3 regions of the Arthrobacter sp. AIWTK1 genome follow, and region 3 is predicted to be linked to each of the others. Evidence: riboswitches for the same ligand, from Rfam matches in the RefSeq annotation. Region 3 holds a riboswitch; each other region holds the start of a gene.
The links. A riboswitch is a leader RNA that binds a small molecule or an ion and turns the genes downstream of it on or off. The one in region 3 is predicted to bind S-adenosylmethionine.
Positions count from the first base shown of each region.

Region 1: it holds a riboswitch for S-adenosylmethionine, as region 3 does, so the genes downstream of both, AC1MDG_RS19945 (DUF1737 domain-containing protein) here and metX (homoserine O-acetyltransferase MetX) in region 3, are expected to answer to the same signal.
Region 2: it holds a riboswitch for S-adenosylmethionine, as region 3 does, so the genes downstream of both, AC1MDG_RS13420 (aminotransferase class V-fold PLP-dependent enzyme) here and metX (homoserine O-acetyltransferase MetX) in region 3, are expected to answer to the same signal.

Region 1 covers NZ_CM155287.1:4,343,064-4,348,174, reverse strand. The annotation lists gene AC1MDG_RS19955 (O-succinylhomoserine sulfhydrylase) at 1-1,074, opposite strand, end outside; gene AC1MDG_RS19950 (rhodanese-like domain-containing protein) at 1,075-1,485, opposite strand; gene AC1MDG_RS19945 (DUF1737 domain-containing protein) at 1,482-1,778, opposite strand; SAM riboswitch class IV at 1,831-1,943, opposite strand; gene AC1MDG_RS19940 (NtaA/DmoA family FMN-dependent monooxygenase) at 2,176-3,471, shown strand; gene AC1MDG_RS19935 (aromatic amino acid ammonia-lyase) at 3,477-5,093, shown strand; gene AC1MDG_RS19930 (PLP-dependent cysteine synthase family protein) at 5,090-5,111, shown strand, end outside.
Region 2 covers NZ_CM155287.1:2,907,795-2,912,905, forward strand. The annotation lists gene aroA (3-phosphoshikimate 1-carboxyvinyltransferase) at 1-1,239, shown strand, start outside; gene rsgA (ribosome small subunit-dependent GTPase A) at 1,229-2,344, shown strand; gene hisN (histidinol-phosphatase) at 2,385-3,197, shown strand; SAM riboswitch class IV at 3,426-3,539, shown strand; gene AC1MDG_RS13420 (aminotransferase class V-fold PLP-dependent enzyme) at 3,574-4,995, shown strand; gene AC1MDG_RS13425 (class I SAM-dependent methyltransferase) at 5,059-5,111, shown strand, end outside.
Region 3 covers NZ_CM155287.1:1,482,574-1,487,684, reverse strand. The annotation lists gene AC1MDG_RS06750 (zinc-dependent alcohol dehydrogenase family protein) at 1-948, opposite strand, end outside; gene AC1MDG_RS06745 (MFS transporter) at 967-2,349, opposite strand; gene metX (homoserine O-acetyltransferase MetX) at 2,520-3,650, opposite strand; SAM riboswitch class IV at 3,663-3,778, opposite strand; gene AC1MDG_RS06735 (bifunctional o-acetylhomoserine/o-acetylserine sulfhydrylase) at 3,868-5,111, opposite strand, start outside.

The DNA of each region.
Region 1 (5,111 bases), 1.8 Mb from region 3:
GGTGGCCGGGTGGGTAATGAGTGTCTTGGCATCGCCAAGGTTGTTGGAAATGTCGATGATCCGCAGCGCGTCCAGCAGCGCAAAGGCTGCTTCCTTCGCCGTACGGCCCGCCGACGGTGAAAGCTCCAGCGTGAGCACGGTGCCGCCGGCCTTCATCTGCTGGGCCGCCAGCTCATACTGCGGGTGGGATTTCAGCAGCGGGTACTTGACCCAGCTGACCGCCGGCTGCGCCTCAAGCCATTCGGCGAGGCGCAGCGCGGAGGCCGAGGAATGGTTGACGCGCAGCGCCATGGTTTCCAGGCCCTTCGTCAGCACCCAGGCGTTGAAGGCGGACAGTGCGGGCCCGGTGTGGCGCATCAGCTGCTTGACCGGCCCGTCGATGAACTCCTTGGTGCCCAGGATGGCCCCGCCAAGGACCCGGCCCTGGCCGTCGATGTGCTTGGTGCCGGAGTACACGATCACGTCCGCGCCGAGTTCCCTGCAGCGCTGCAGCAGGGGAGTGGCAAAGACGTTGTCGACGACGACGGTCGCCCCGGCAGCGTGTGCCAGTTCGCTGACGGCGGCGATGTCCACGATTTCCTGCATCGGGTTGGACGGCGACTCGAAGAAGACCGCCGTCGTGGGCTCGGAAAGGGCGGCGCGCCACTGGTCCAGGTCCGGGCCGTCCACAAACACCGTTTCCACGCCCCACCGGGGCAGGATCTCGTTCAGGATCACAAAGCAGGAGCCGAACAGCGAGCGGGCGGCCACCACGCGGTCGCCGGCAGCCAGCAGGGCGCCGAGTGCCGTGAAGACGGCGGACATGCCGGACGCCGTCGCGAAGCAGGCTTCGGTGCCCTCGAGCAGCCGCAGCCGCTCCTGGAACGTGGCCACGGAGGGGTTGCCGTAGCGGGAGTACACAAACCGTTCGTCCTCCCCGGTAAAGGCGCGTTCGGCGGCTGCCGCGGATTCGTACACGAACCCGGAGTTGAGGAAGATCGGCTCGGCGGTCTCCTGGAAATTGGTGCGGTCAAGGCCGCCGCGGACAGCCTGGGTGTCGGGGCTCCAGCCGGCGGCGTCGGGATTGAAGGTCACTTAGTTCTTTCCGAGGTTGGTGGGCAGGCCGCGGTTCTTCCAGCCGTTGACGGTGCGTTCGCCGAATCGGTCCGGTTCGCCTTCAAAGCCTTCGAGGACGTTGTAGGCGGTGAACCCGGCCCGCGTGGCGGCAATCGCCGCAGCGACGGACCGGACACCGGAACGGCAGAGGAACACCAGCTCGACGCCGGAGTCCTCGGGTGCCTGTTGCTTCAGTTGGTCGACAAAATCCGGGTTGGGGATGCCGCCGGGGAAGGTCCACTGGATGAAGAGGGGATCGTTGTCCGTGGCTTTGGTGTCCGGTATTCCGATGTGCGCCCACTCGCCCTCAGTGCGCACATCCACCAGGACCGCGCCCTGTTCGAGTTTGGCCCAGGCGTCCTGCGGGCTCAGGTCCCCTGCGTAGCTCACGCGTGGCCCTCGAAAGCTTCGCCGGACAGGTCGGCGTCGAACTCAAGTTCATCAACCGCGGTTGCCACCGCAGCGTCCGAGCTGGCGACAGCCGCGGGAAGCACTACTGCCTGCGCCACGATCACGCTGGTGCCGTTGAACGTGGCCGCCGGGCTCCCGTGGAGGACGTAACCATCCGCCAGCGCGGCTGAGATGCGCTCGCAGAACGAACGGTCGTCGGGGCCGGTGATGAGCCGGTAGGACAGCTTTTCCTGCGGCAGCGCTACGGGCGGGTTTTGGTCGGCGGCGGCCAGTTCGGCGGCCGGGGCCAGCGGTGCGGGTGCGTCGGACACGACGGATCTCCTTCTCTCACGCTTGCAACTCGAGTATCGATATGCCGAGTATTCACCTGAGGCACCCCGCCGCGGAAGGAGGGTTGCCGACCGGCCAGTCAGGGCTTGGCGCCGGTTCTCATTACTCCCCAAAAACGTAACACTTACGACGGCGGCCCGCACCGCCGTCGTCGTCATCTTCCGTAACGGGACCGGCCGCACCGCGGCGCCACAGGGGCGCCGTCCATGCCCGGTACGTGACCCCGTATTGCAGTTACAAATGCCACCGCCGGGAGGATAATGACGGGAGATGAACCGCCGTCACGCCGGATGAAATCAGGCAGCCGTGAATGAATCGAACCGGAATACAGTCAGTCCCATGCTGCACTTCGGTTGGTTCGTGGGACACGGGTTCGGCGTCCAGGGCTGGGGCACGCCCGGGTACGGCATCGGATACGACTGGAAAAAACCCGCCCTGTACCAGCACGCGGTGCAGGAATTCGAACGCGCCGGGCTGGACCTGTTCATCATCGAGGATTCCCTCACGGTGCCGGACACGTACGGGGGGACTGCCGAAGTGTCGCTGGCGCAGGCGTCCTTCGCGCCCAAGCACGATCCGTTGGCCCTGGTGCCCTACCTGCTCTCCGCCACGGACCACCTCGGCATTGTTCCCACCATCAGTGCGTCCTTCTACCCGCCGTTCACGGCTGCCCGCCTGCTGGCCACGCTGCAGCACTTCTCCAGCGGCCAGCTCGGCTGGAACGTGGTGACCTCCGGCAGTGACCTTGCCGCGCAGAACTACGGGCTGGACCAGCAGATCGAGCATGACCTCCGCTACGAGAAGGCGGAGGAATTCGTTGACGTGGTGCGCAAACTTTGGCGCAGCTGGGAGCCGGATGCCATCGTGGAGGACGCGGTGGCAGGCGTCTTCGCGGACCATACGAAGGTCCACCCGATCAACCACGACGGCGAATTCTTCAAAGTCCGGGGGCCGCTGAACACCGCGCCGCTGCCCGAGGAACCGGTGCTGGTGCAGGCCGGAGCGTCGCCGCGGGGCAAGGCGTTCGCCGGCGGCAACGCGGACGTCGCAATTGCCCTGGCGAGGGGTGCTGACGGCATGAAGGCCTACCGCGACTCAATCCGGGCCGAGGCGGCCGCGGCCGGGCGGAACCCCGACGACGTCAAGGTGCTGTATGTCCTTAAGCCCACCGTGGTGGGCTCCCGTGCCGAAGGGGATGAGCTGCGGGAGCAGCGCCGCCAGCTCACCCAGCGCGACATCGACAGCCAGTTGAACTCCATCTCCTACCTCTCCGTGATCGACTTCAAACAGTTCGACCTCGACGCCCCGCTCCCCGAACTCACCACGAACAGCAACCAGGGCACCCTGGACCATTTCGCCAAGGCGGGCCCGCCCGGGTCCACGCTGCGCCAGCTCCTGCAGGCCCGCAGCGGCGGCGCGGGGGACAGCATCATCGGCACGGCCGACGAGATTGCCGACTACCTCGAGGAAACCGGCGCCCAGGTGGGCGGGGACGGGTTCCTGTTCTCCGGTTTCGTTGATCCGGCCACCGTTCACGGCGTGCTGGACCGCCTTGCCCCGGTGCTGCGGCGCCGCGGGCTGCTCCGGACAAGCTATGGCGACGGCGGCTTCCGCCGGAACCTGCTGGACTTCTAGTCGCCATGGGCAGCGGCAGCGGGAACTTCCTCATCGGCACGGCGCACCTGCGGGCAAGGGACCTCGCCGGGGCCGCGGCTGATCCGGCCGTGAAGTTCGTCCTGAGCGTGGACGCCCTGGAACTGATCGGGCTCTCCCGGGAGGTGGTGCAGCGGGCCATCGACTCCGGCCACCGCGTCTACGGCCTCAACACGCTGCTGGGCTCAGGCCGGGACACCGCCGTGGACGAGAAGTCGATCCTCGCCTACCAGGTGCAGGTGGTCCGCTATCACAACAGCGGGGTGGGGGAGCTGCTCGGCGCTGATGAAGTCCGGGCCGTGATCCTGGCGCGGCTGGTGGGCTTCAGCCGGGGCGGCTCCGGAGTCCGGCCGGAAACAGCCCGCTTCTATGCCGAAATGCTCAACCGCGGCGTGGTCCCCGCCATCCCGCGCGACGGGTCCGTAGGTTCCGCCGACCTGACCCACCTTGCCGCCGTGGCCGCCGTCGCCATCGGGGAAGGCCAGGCCGTTGCGGCGGACGGTCGGCTGCTGCCCGGCGGGCAGGCACTGGCCGACGCCGGGCTGGCTCCGCTGGATCTTGCGCCCGGCGAAGCCCTGGCCCTGGTCAGCTCCAACTCCTATTCAATCGGCGTCGGCGCCCTGGTGCTGCACCGCCTCCTGCGGCTCGCCGACCTTGCGGACACCGCGCTCGCGCTGTCGCTTGAGGCGACGGCAAGGCACGACGGCGGCGGCAACCTCAGCCCGTTTTCGCCGGCTGTGCAGGCGGCCAAGGCCGTCCACGGGCAGTCGGTCACTGCGGCCCATGTGCTCCGGCTCCTGGAGGACGGGTGGCTGGAGGATCCGGCCCGGGAGGCATCCGTGCAGGACGCGCTCTCCTTCCGCGCGGCACCCCAGACCCACGGCGCCGTCCGGTGGCAGATCACGGCGCTGGAGGATGCCCTGGAGGTGGAGCTGAACGGCCGCGGCGACAACCCGCTCACCGACATCGGGTCCGGGCGGATGGTCTCCGGCGGGAACTTCCAGCCCATGCAGCTGGCGCTCGCATTCGAGGCGCTGCGCCTGGGGCTGGCCCATCTCGGGATCAGCAGCGAACGCCGGATTGCCAAGCTCTATCCTCCGCAGCGGCGGATCCGTCAAAGGCACCTCGAGGCTGCCAGGAACGGAGCACCGCTGGAGCCGGAAGAGCTGCCCGGACTGCTGTGGTACTCGGCGGCAGGCCTGTTGTCCGAGCTCAAAGTCCTCGCGGCGCCGGCCACCCTTGGTGCGCCCACGCTGTCCGCGGATGTCGAAGACCACTCAACGCTGGCCCCGCTGGCCCTCCAGCTGCTGGAGCGTTCCGTGGATGCCGCCGGGAGGCTGCTCGCCATCGAGGCGCTGACCGCCGCGTACCTGCTGGGCGGAGCTGAGTCGCGTGCGGTGCGGCCGCTGGGAAAGGGGACGGGCGCCGTCGTCGAGCGTCTTTCCCTCCTGCTGGCCCGGCACCTGCCGGCGGCAGCGCTCGTGGAGCAGGCCCGCGTCGAACTGGACGCCTTCCTGTGCAACGGCTTCAACAGTGCCCTGGACGCCGCCCCGGAAACCCGCACCGCCGGCGGCCCCGCCAGCGGCACGGAAAGGCAACGATGAGCACCATGACAGGCAGGC
Region 2 (5,111 bases), 1.4 Mb from region 3:
AGGTATCTGGTTCTTGCGGCCCTTGCCGACGGCCCTTCCCGCCTCCGCGCACCCCTGCATTCGCGCGACTCGGCCCTGATGATCCAGGCGCTCAGCCAGCTTGGTGCCGGCATCCGGGAAGTCCCCGGCGATGGCTCCTTCGGGCCCGACCTTGAGGTCACCCCCCTCGATCCGGACACCGCGGCAGCCGATGCCCGCGTCGACTGCGGACTCGCCGGCACTGTCATGCGCTTTGTTCCCCCGGTGGCCGCGCTCCGCAGCGGCGTGACAGTGTTCGACGGCGATCCGCACGCCCGGAAACGGCCGATGGGTACCATTATCGAGGCCCTGGCCGCGCTCGGCGTGCAGGTCCGCGCCGCGGACGGAGCCCGGCCGTCAGCGCTGCCCTTTGCGGTGGACGGCACGGGCGAAGTACGGGGCGGCCACCTGGTGATCGATGCAAGCGCCTCCTCGCAGTTCGTGTCGGCGCTGCTCCTGGTGGGCGCGCGTTTCACCGAGGGCCTGCACCTGGAACACGTGGGCAAGCCGGTCCCCAGCCTGGACCACATCAACATGACCGTGGCCGTCCTGCGGGAAGTTGGTGTGTCCGTCGACGATTCCGTCCCGAACCACTGGGTTGTGGCGCCGGGCGCCATCCGGGCCTTTGACCGCCGCATCGAGCAGGACCTGTCCAACGCCGGCCCGTTCCTCGCCGCAGCGCTGGCAACCCGGGGCACCGTCCGCATTCCCAACTGGCCTTCCCCCACCACGCAGGTGGGCGACTTGTGGCGCAGCATCCTGACCGCCATGGGTGCCACGGTCACGCTGGACGACGGGACGCTCACTGTCACCGGCGGTCCGGAAATCAAGGGCGCGGACTTTGCTGACACCAGCGAACTTGCACCGACCGTCGCCGCGCTGTGCGCATTGGCCACGGGTCCCTCGCGGCTGACCGGCATCGCGCATCTCCGCGGCCATGAGACGGACCGGCTTGCCGCACTCGTGACGGAGATCAACCGCCTCGGCGGCGATGCCGAGGAAACCTCAGACGGCCTGGTGATCCGGCCCGCAAAGCTCCACGGCGGCGTCGTGCACAGCTACGCGGACCACCGCATGGCCACCGCCGGCGCCATCCTGGGCCTCGCCGTGCCTGGCGTGGAAGTGGAAGACATCGGCACCACGTCCAAAACGATGCCGGACTTTCCGCAACTGTGGGAAGAAATGCTGACACGGCGGGCGGAACAGGCCAGTGGGGCGTAGCACCGGTTCCTGGGACGAGTCCGATATCCGGATCCGTCCCAACAAGAAAGGTTCGCGCCCCCGGACCAAGGACCGGCCCAGCCATGACGACGCCGTGACCGGCCGTATCATCACGGTGGACCGCGGGCGCTACACGGCTGTTGTGGGCGAGGATAGCGGGAACGAACGCACCGTGATCGCCGCGCGTGCACGTGAACTGCGCCGTTCACCCGTGGTAGCCGGGGACTTCGTGTCCCTGGTGGGCGATGTTTCGGGAGCGCCGGATACCCTGGCGCGGCTCGTGAAGATCCAGGACCGCCGCACCCTGCTGCGTCGCAGCGCCGATGACACGGACCCTATCGAGCGGGCGGTGGTGGCCAACGCGGACCAGCTTGTAGTGGTGGTCGCCGCCGCAAATCCGGAACCGCGCACCGGCTTTATCGACCGCGCCCTGGTGGCCGCATACGACGCCGGTATTGAGCCGTTGCTGCTGGTCACCAAAGCGGACGTCAAGGATCCCACGGAGCTCCTGTCCAACTACCGGCACCTTGATTTTCCGGTGATCATCAGCCGAACGGCCGACGCCGCGGCCTCCGGGATCGATGCACGCTCCGATGACGGGCTGTCAGCGCGGCTGGACAGCGACGCCGTCTCGCAGCTGCGGGCCCACCTCGACGGCAAAGTCACCGTGATGCTCGGCCATTCCGGAGTGGGGAAGTCCACCATGGTCAACGCCCTCACCGGAGCCGAGCGGGCCACGGGAGGGGTCAACGCGGTCACAGGCCGCGGACGGCACACGTCGTCGTCGGCGCTTGCGTTGCGCATCAGTGACGCGCCCGCCGGAAGCTGGATCATCGACACACCCGGCATCAGGTCCTTCGGCCTGGCCCATGTGGATCCGGACCGGATCCTGCGTTCGTTCCCCGACCTCGAACCCGGCACGGACGCTTGCGAACGCGGCTGCAAGCACGATGCGTCCGCCGTCAACTGCGGTGTGGATGCCTGGGTGGCCGAGGGACACGCGGGCCCGTCGGGTGCCGCGCGCCTGGCGTCCCTGCGGCGGTTGCTCGGCACCGACCCCCGGATGGAAGCTCAGGATGCCAAAGAACTCGGCATCGTTTCGTGACATCCCGGCCGGGCGGCCGCAGAGACGGTAGTTTGGAACCATGACCCAACCCGCTTCGAGCTACAACGATGACCTGCGCCTCGCCCATGTCCTGGCCGACTCTGTTGACTCCCAGACCATGAGCCGCTTCAAGGCGCTGGACCTTCAGATTGAAACCAAACCGGATCTGACGCCGGTAACGGATGCTGACAAGGCAGCTGAAGAGTCCATCCGCGGCCAGCTCTCCCGTTCCCGTCCGCGGGATGCCGTCCTCGGTGAAGAGTTCGGCAGTTCCGGGCACGGTTCCCGCCGCTGGATCATCGACCCCATTGACGGCACCAAGAATTTCGTCCGCGGCGTCCCGGTGTGGGCCACCCTGATCGCCCTCGTGGATGAGGGCGAGCCGGTGGTCGGCCTGGTCAGCGCGCCGGCGCTGGGCAAGCGCTGGTGGGCCGCGAAGGGAGCCGGCGCCTATATGGGGCGGTCGCTTGCTGCTGCCACGAGGTTGAAGGTTTCGAACGTGTCCAGGCTGTCGGACGCCTCCCTCTCCTATTCGAGCCTTGGCGGCTGGAAGGACCGCGGCAACCTGGACGAATTCCTGGGCCTCACCGAGGAAGTCTGGCGGACCCGTGCCTACGGTGACTTCTGGTCCTATTGCCTGGTGGCCGAGGGAGCGGTGGACATCGCCTGCGAGCCGGAGCTCAACCTTTACGACATGGCCGCCCTGGTGCCGATCGTCACCGAAGCCGGCGGCCGCTTCACATCGCTGGAGGGAGTGGACGGCCCGTTTGGCGGAAATGCCCTGGCCACCAATTCAATCCTCCATTCCGAGGTCCTCAAACGGCTGAACCCGGACCTCGACGACCTCCTCTGAGGCGCACCGCGGCTGGTGGCCGCTGAGCCGCGGCGCGGCTACATCGCCCGCGCCACGTCGGCGGCAGGCAACAGCCATAAGCCGAATAAAACGACGGCGGATGGCCCTCCCGGGGGCGTCCGCCGTCGTTTTATTCGGCGGGAATGCCATTCTTCCGCGTGCGTAACAAAGAGCTTAATAATTGCCGTGGCTTTCCCGCGGCGCAGTGAATGTCCTAATCTCGAAACAGGTCACGAGTGCCAGCGCTAAACCCCGGTTTGCTGGCCGGCAACCCTCCATTCGCGGTGGGGTGCCCCGGGTGACGACCAGGCCGGTCCGGAACGGACCCGGCAAGCGCGGATCCCCCAGTGCGGGGTCCCTTTACAGTGAGGTCCCCATGACTACTGCCACTTTCCCCGCAAACGCCGCAACCACGTCCGCCGCAGGCTTTCTGGACCAGCGCTTCACTGTTGCCCAGCGCCCCCTCTCAGCCGTCACCGGCGCGGAGATCCAGGCTCCCCTGATTCAGGGCGGGCATGTCCGTTACGCGAACCTCGATTACGGCGCTTCCGCTCCGGCGCTGTCCGTCGTCTCGGCCTACCTCAACGAGATCCTGCCGTACTACGCCAGCGTGCACCGCGGCGCGGGCTACGCCTCTCAGATCAGCACGTCAGTGTATGAAAACGCCCGGAACATCGTCCGCGATTTCGTGGGGGGCAGGGCTGACGATTCGGTCATTTTCACCCGGAACACCACGGACTCGCTGAACTTGCTGGCCGGGTGCCTGCCGGTGGCCGACGGCCGCCCCACCGGCGAGGTTTTGTACCTGGACATTGAACACCACGCCAACCTGCTCCCGTGGCAGGGCGTGCCACACCGCAGCGTTGTTGCCGCTCCCACGCTGAAAGCCACGCTCGAAAACCTGCGCTCAGAGCTCCAACAGGGTGACATTAGCCTGCTGGCCGTCACGGGCGCTTCCAACGTCACCGGCGAAATCCTCCCCATCCGCGAACTGGCCGCGCTGGCCCACGAACACGGCGCAAGGATCGTTGTGGACGCGGCCCAGCTGGCCCCGCACCGCCGCATCGACATCGCCGCGGACGACGTCGACTACCTCGCCTTCTCGGGCCACAAGCTGTACGCGCCTTTCGGCAGCGGCGTCCTGGTGGGCCGGCCGGACTGGCTCGACGCCGGAACCCCGCACCTCGCAGGAGGCGGAGCCGTCCGTGAGGCGCGGCTGGATTCCGTCAGCTGGACCACAGGACCGGCACGGCACGAGGGCGGCTCGCCCAACGTCCTTGGCGCCGCCACCCTGGCCCGGGCCACCCAGGTCATCGGCGCACTTGACCAGGAACTGTGGCACGCCCATGAGACCGCCATCCGGTCTTTCCTCGTTGAGGGACTGCAGAAGATCGACGGCGTCACTGTGCACCAAATCTTCAGCGACACCGACCAGGCCACGGACACCATCGGTGTGGTCAACTTCTCCGTCGCCGGCTACGACGCCGGCCTCGTGGCGGCCTACCTTTCCGCAGAACACGGCGTGGGCCTGCGGGATGGCCGCTTCTGCGCCCACCCGCTGCTGAAGCGCCTGGGGCTGCCGTCGGGCTCGCTGCGGGCAAGCTTCGGCGTCGGCTCCCGGCTGGAGGACGCCCAGCGCCTGCTCGCAGGCATCGAGGAGCTCCGCCGGACCGGCCTTGGCTGGGACTACGTGGTGGACTCGGGCCGCTGGGTGCCGGCCAACGACACCCGCAGCTACCCGGAGTGGGCACCCAACACCCCCGGCACCGCCGGCGCAGCGCCCTGCACCGAAGACTGAGGCCGCTGCGCGTGGGGTAAATTCGAGGGGTAAGAATTCCAGCCTGCCCGAAGGAGACTGCACGTGGCACGGGGAGGCCCCAAACTGCACCACCAGCGCCGCTACGAACTCGGCCA
Region 3 (5,111 bases):
GTAGGAGCCCAGGAGCCGCTTCCCTGCTCCGGCGAACTGCAGGGCTCCTACGGTCAGTTCCGCTGAGGGTTTCGGCAGCCCGACGGAGACGACGGCGCCGCCGCGCGTGACGAGGTCAAGGCACGAGGCGATCACCCCGGCGGAACCCACGGCCTCGACGGCGACGTCCACGCCGTCACCGGTCGCCTCGGCAACCAGCCGGACTGCGTCGTTGGGAGTTCCCACTGCCGTGGCCCCGCAATCCCGGGCGAGCTGGTGCTTGCCCTCATTGGGGTCGATGGCAATGACGGCGGCGGCGCCGGCCAGGGATGCCGCCATCACGGAGGAGAGCCCGACTGCGCCGAGGCCGAAGACTGCCACCGACTGCCCGGCGGTGACCGCCGCCGTGTTCAGCACGGCGCCCATTCCGGTGAGCACAGCGCAGCCGAACATGGCAGCGACGGTGTCCGGGACGTCGTCGTCGATCACCACTACTGATTCGCGCGCCACCACGGCGTAGTCCGCAAAGGCCGACACCCCGAGGTGGTGGTTGATCCGTTCCCCCGACGGCGTCCGCAGCAGCGCCTCTCCGTGCAGCAGGTCGCCGGAGCCGTTGACCTCGGCGGCGCGGTGGCACAGGGCCGGGCGCCCGGAGCGGCACGCGCGGCAGTCGCCGCAGCTGGGGACGAAGACGAGCACAACATGGTCGCCCGCCGAGACGTCGCTGATGCCCTCTCCCACTGCCACCACCCGGCCGACGGCCTCATGCCCGAGTGCCATGGGGAGCGGCCGGACCCGGGAGCCGTCCACCACCGACAAATCCGAGTGGCACAGGCTGGAGTACGTGATGGCCACCCCCAGCTCGCCGGCGCGGGGTTCAGGCCGGTCAAGTTCCTGCACCACGAGCGGGCGTGCTTCGGTATAGCTGGTTCCGGCGGGGACGGTGGCGTAGAGGACTGCAGCTCGCATGGGCACTGGTTCCTGCCGTTACTTCTTGCTGGCGGCAAGGAGGTCTGCGGTGCCTTGGGCATCGGCGGCGTCGACGTCGTGCAGTGAGATCCCGCGGGTTTCCTTGAGGAAGTACACCGCCACCATGGTGACCAGGCACGCACCGAGCAGGTACACGGCCACCGGAGTGGAGGACTTGAACTGGCTCAGCAGCGCGGTGGCAATGATCGGGGCCATCGAACCGGCCACGATCGAGGTGACCTGGTAGCCCAGGGAAACGCCGGAGTAGCGCATCCGGGTGGGGAACATCTCGGCCATGATGGCCGGCTGGCCGGCGTACATCAGCGCGTGGAAGAGCAGGCCGATGGTGATGGCGGCGAGAATGACCAGATCGTTCTTGGTGTCCATCATCGGGAAGGCGAAGAAGCCCCAGGTACCGCCCAGGATTGCACCGGCCATGTAGACGGGCTTGCGGCCGAAGGCGTCGGAGAGCTTGCCGACCATCGGCACCACGGCGAAGTGGACGAGGTGAGCCACGAGCAGCAGCAGGAGGATCCGGGAGGTGTCCGTCTGGACCACCACCTTCAGGTACGTGATGGAGAAGGTGACCACGAGGTAGTAAAGGATGTTCTCCGCGAAGCGCAGGCCCATGGCGGTGAAGACGCCGCGCGGGTAGCGGCGGAACACTTCGGCGACGCCGTAGCCCTTCTTTTCGACGGTGACTTCCTTCTGCGCTTCCAGGAAGATGGGGGCGTCGGTGACCTTGGTCCGGATGTAGTAGCCAACCAGCACGATCACAGCGGAGAGCCAGAAGGCCACGCGCCAGCCCCAGCCGAGGAAGTCGGCGGAGGACAGTGTGGAGGACAACGTGAAGAGCACTGCGGTGGCGAGCAGGTTGCCCAGGGGCACAGCGGACTGCGGCCAGCTGGCCCAGAAGCCGCGGGACTTGCTCGGGCTGTGCTCGGCAACGAGCAGGACGGCACCGCCCCATTCACCGCCGACGGCGAAGCCCTGGGCGAAGCGCAGGAAGACCAGCAGGGCCGGAGCCCAGTAGCCGATCTGCTGGAAGGTCGGCAGGCAGCCCATCAGGAACGTGGAGACGCCCACCAGGATGATGCTGAGCTGGAGCAGCTGCTTCCTGCCGAATTTGTCGCCGAAGTGGCCGAAGACGATGCCGCCGATGGGTCGGGCGACGAAGCCCACCGCGTAGGTGAGGAAGGCGGCTATGATGCCATCCAGCTCCGTGCCGGAATTGGGGAAGAATGTCTTGCCAAAAACCAGGGTGGCCGCTGAAGCGTAGAGGAAGAACTCATACCACTCAACGACGGTGCCGGCCATTGAGGCCGTTACCACCTTCTTTAGCCCTGAGGCCTTGACGTCAGTCTCATCTGCGCGCCTTGCGGCGGAGTTTTGTGTGCTCATTGTGAACTCCTTCGGCGTCTCCGTCGACACCATGTGGACCATTCCGTAGCGGCCGCGTGTGATGTGCACCACCAACGCGCCGGTCCCCTAGAGTATGGACTCACATTGCCGCAGGCTCAACGCCATTTTCTGCAGAACCGCTCTGCATAAATGCACATTGAGCCCGCGGGCTAGGCGAAGAAGTTCTGCCTCAGCTGAGCGTTAAGCTGGCCGATTTCGGTCAGGAATCCGTCGTGGCCGATGGGCGCTTCAATGACGTGCACCGGCACGTCGCCCGGGAGTGCAGCCGCGAGTTCGCGGGACTGCGCCGGAAAATACAGCCGGTCGGTATTGACGGCGGCGATGAAGAACTCAGCCTTGGCACGCGCCAGCGCCTCCTTGAGCGGGCCGCGCCCCCGGCCCACGTCGTGGCTCATGAGCGCTTCGGTGATGGCGATGTAGCTGTTGGCGTCGAAGCGGCGGACCAGCTTGGTGCCCTGGTGATCGAGGTAGCTCTCGACCTGGTAGCGGCCGCGCTCCCCCAGCGACACTGCCTGGAGCGGCGCTTCGCCACCCTGGGCGCTCCGGCCGAACCGGGCTTCGAGCTCGTCGGCGGAGCGGTACGTGATGTGCGCAATCCTGCGTGCCAGGGCCAGGCCTGCTTCAGGTTCCGGGCCGCCGTAGTAGTCGCCGTCGTTGAAGTTGATGTCCTGGCGGATGGCGAGGGTCTGCGCCTGGGCAAAGGCGATCTGCTCGGCAGTACTGCTGGCGCCGATGGAGATCACGGCACAGCGCCGGACGCGGTCCGGGTAGCCCACGGCCCATTCGAGCGCGCGGGCTCCGCCCAGTGATCCTCCCAGGACGGCGTACCAGCTGTCGATGCCCAGGGCATCTGCCAGCCGGGCCTCGGCCGCCGTTGTGTCGCGCAGGGTCACCAGGGGGAAGCGCGAGCCCCACGGCTTGCCGTCCGGAGCGGGAGTGGAGGGCCCGGTGGAGCCGTAGCAACCGCCCAGGATATTGATGGACACCACGAAGTACTTGTCCGTATCAACCGGGGCTCCGGGGCCGGCAAGCTGCTCCCACCAGCCCTCCTCATCGCTTGCTCCCCTGGTGACGTGCGTGCTGCCGGTCAGGGCATGCTGCACCAACACGGCGTTGGAGCGGTCGGCGTTGAGTGTTCCCCACGTTTCGTAGGCGAGCGTGACGTCCGGCAGGCGGCCGCCGGCCTCCAGGTCGAGTCCGCCTATGTCCAGGAACCTGACGGTTCCATCGGGGACACTGGTTGTTTCGGGTACACCACTGCGGGTGACGGCAATCGTCATCTGAGGACCTCTTCTTCGCGCTTGCCCGCCGCCAACTGGCCGGCAGGCCAGGTCTTCACCCGGGGCACCCCGCCGCGTAAGGAGGGTTGCCGGCCAGCAAGCCGGGGCTGTCGCTGGCACTCATGACCTGTAAAGAGTGTACGAAATGCGTCCCCGCAATGGCGAAGAATGTGACAGCAATGTGACCCCCGGCGTCGGGCGCCGGGGGTCACAGTGTTCAGTCGCCCTTGGCTGCGCGGAAACCGGCGTCGAGGTCGGCGATAATGTCATCGATGTGCTCGAGCCCCACCGAGAGGCGGACCAGGCCCGGTGTCACCCCCGCCACCGCCTGCTGTTCCGCAGTCAACTGGCTGTGCGTGGTCGACGCCGGATGGATGACCAGCGAGCGCACGTCACCGATGTTTGCCACGTGGGAGTGCAGTTCCAGCGCGTCCACGAACCGCTTGCCGGCCTCCGCCCCGCCGGCGATGTTGAAGGACACGATCGCGCCGGTGCCCTTGGGCCCGTACTTGCGGCCGCGCTCGTACCAGGGGCTGGACGGCAGGCCCGCATAGGCCACGGATTCGACGTCGGCCCTCGCCTCCAGCCACTCTGCAACACTCACCGCATTGGCCACGTGGCGCTCAACGCGCAGGCTCAGCGTTTCCAGGCCCTGGGCGATAAGGAAGGCGTTGAACGGGGAAACCGCTGAGCCCAGGTCACGCAGGAGCTGGACGCGGGCCTTGAGGATGTAGGAAAGATTCGCGCCCAGGGCGCCCCCGGCGCCGAGGTCCCGCGCGTAGACAAGCCCGTTGTAGGTGGGGTCCGGGGTGTTGAACCCCGGGAACTTGTCCGGATCCTTGCCGAAATCAAAGTTGCCCGAGTCCACGATCACACCGGCGATGGCGCTGCCGTGCCCGCCAAGGTACTTCGTTGCCGAGTGGACCACGATGTCGGCGCCCCATTCCAGGGGCCGGATGAGATAGGGGGTGGACAGCGTGTTGTCCACGATCAGCGGGACGCCTGCCTCGTGGGCGGCGCGGGAGACGCCCTCGATGTCCAGGACGTCCTGGCGGGGGTTGGACACCACTTCGGCGAAGAAGAGCTTGGTGTTCGGCCGGACGGCGTCCTTCCACTGCTGGAGGTTGTCCGGGTCCTCCACGAACGTCACGGAGATGCCGAACTTCTTCAGGGTGTGGGCCAGCAGGTTGTAGGTGCCGCCGTAGAGGCTGGGGCTGGCCACCACATGGTCGCCGGCCTCGGCGACGTTGAGGATGGCGAATGTCTCCGCAGCCTGTCCCGAGCTGAGCAGCAGCGCTGCCAGTCCACCCTCAAGGCTGGCCACGCGCTGCTCCACCGCATCCTGGGTGGGGTTGCCGATACGCGTGTAGATGGGCGCCAGTTCGGCCAGCGCGAAACGGTTCGCGGCGCTTTCGGCGCTGGGGAAGACGAACGACGTCGTCTGGTAGATGGGCAGGGCCC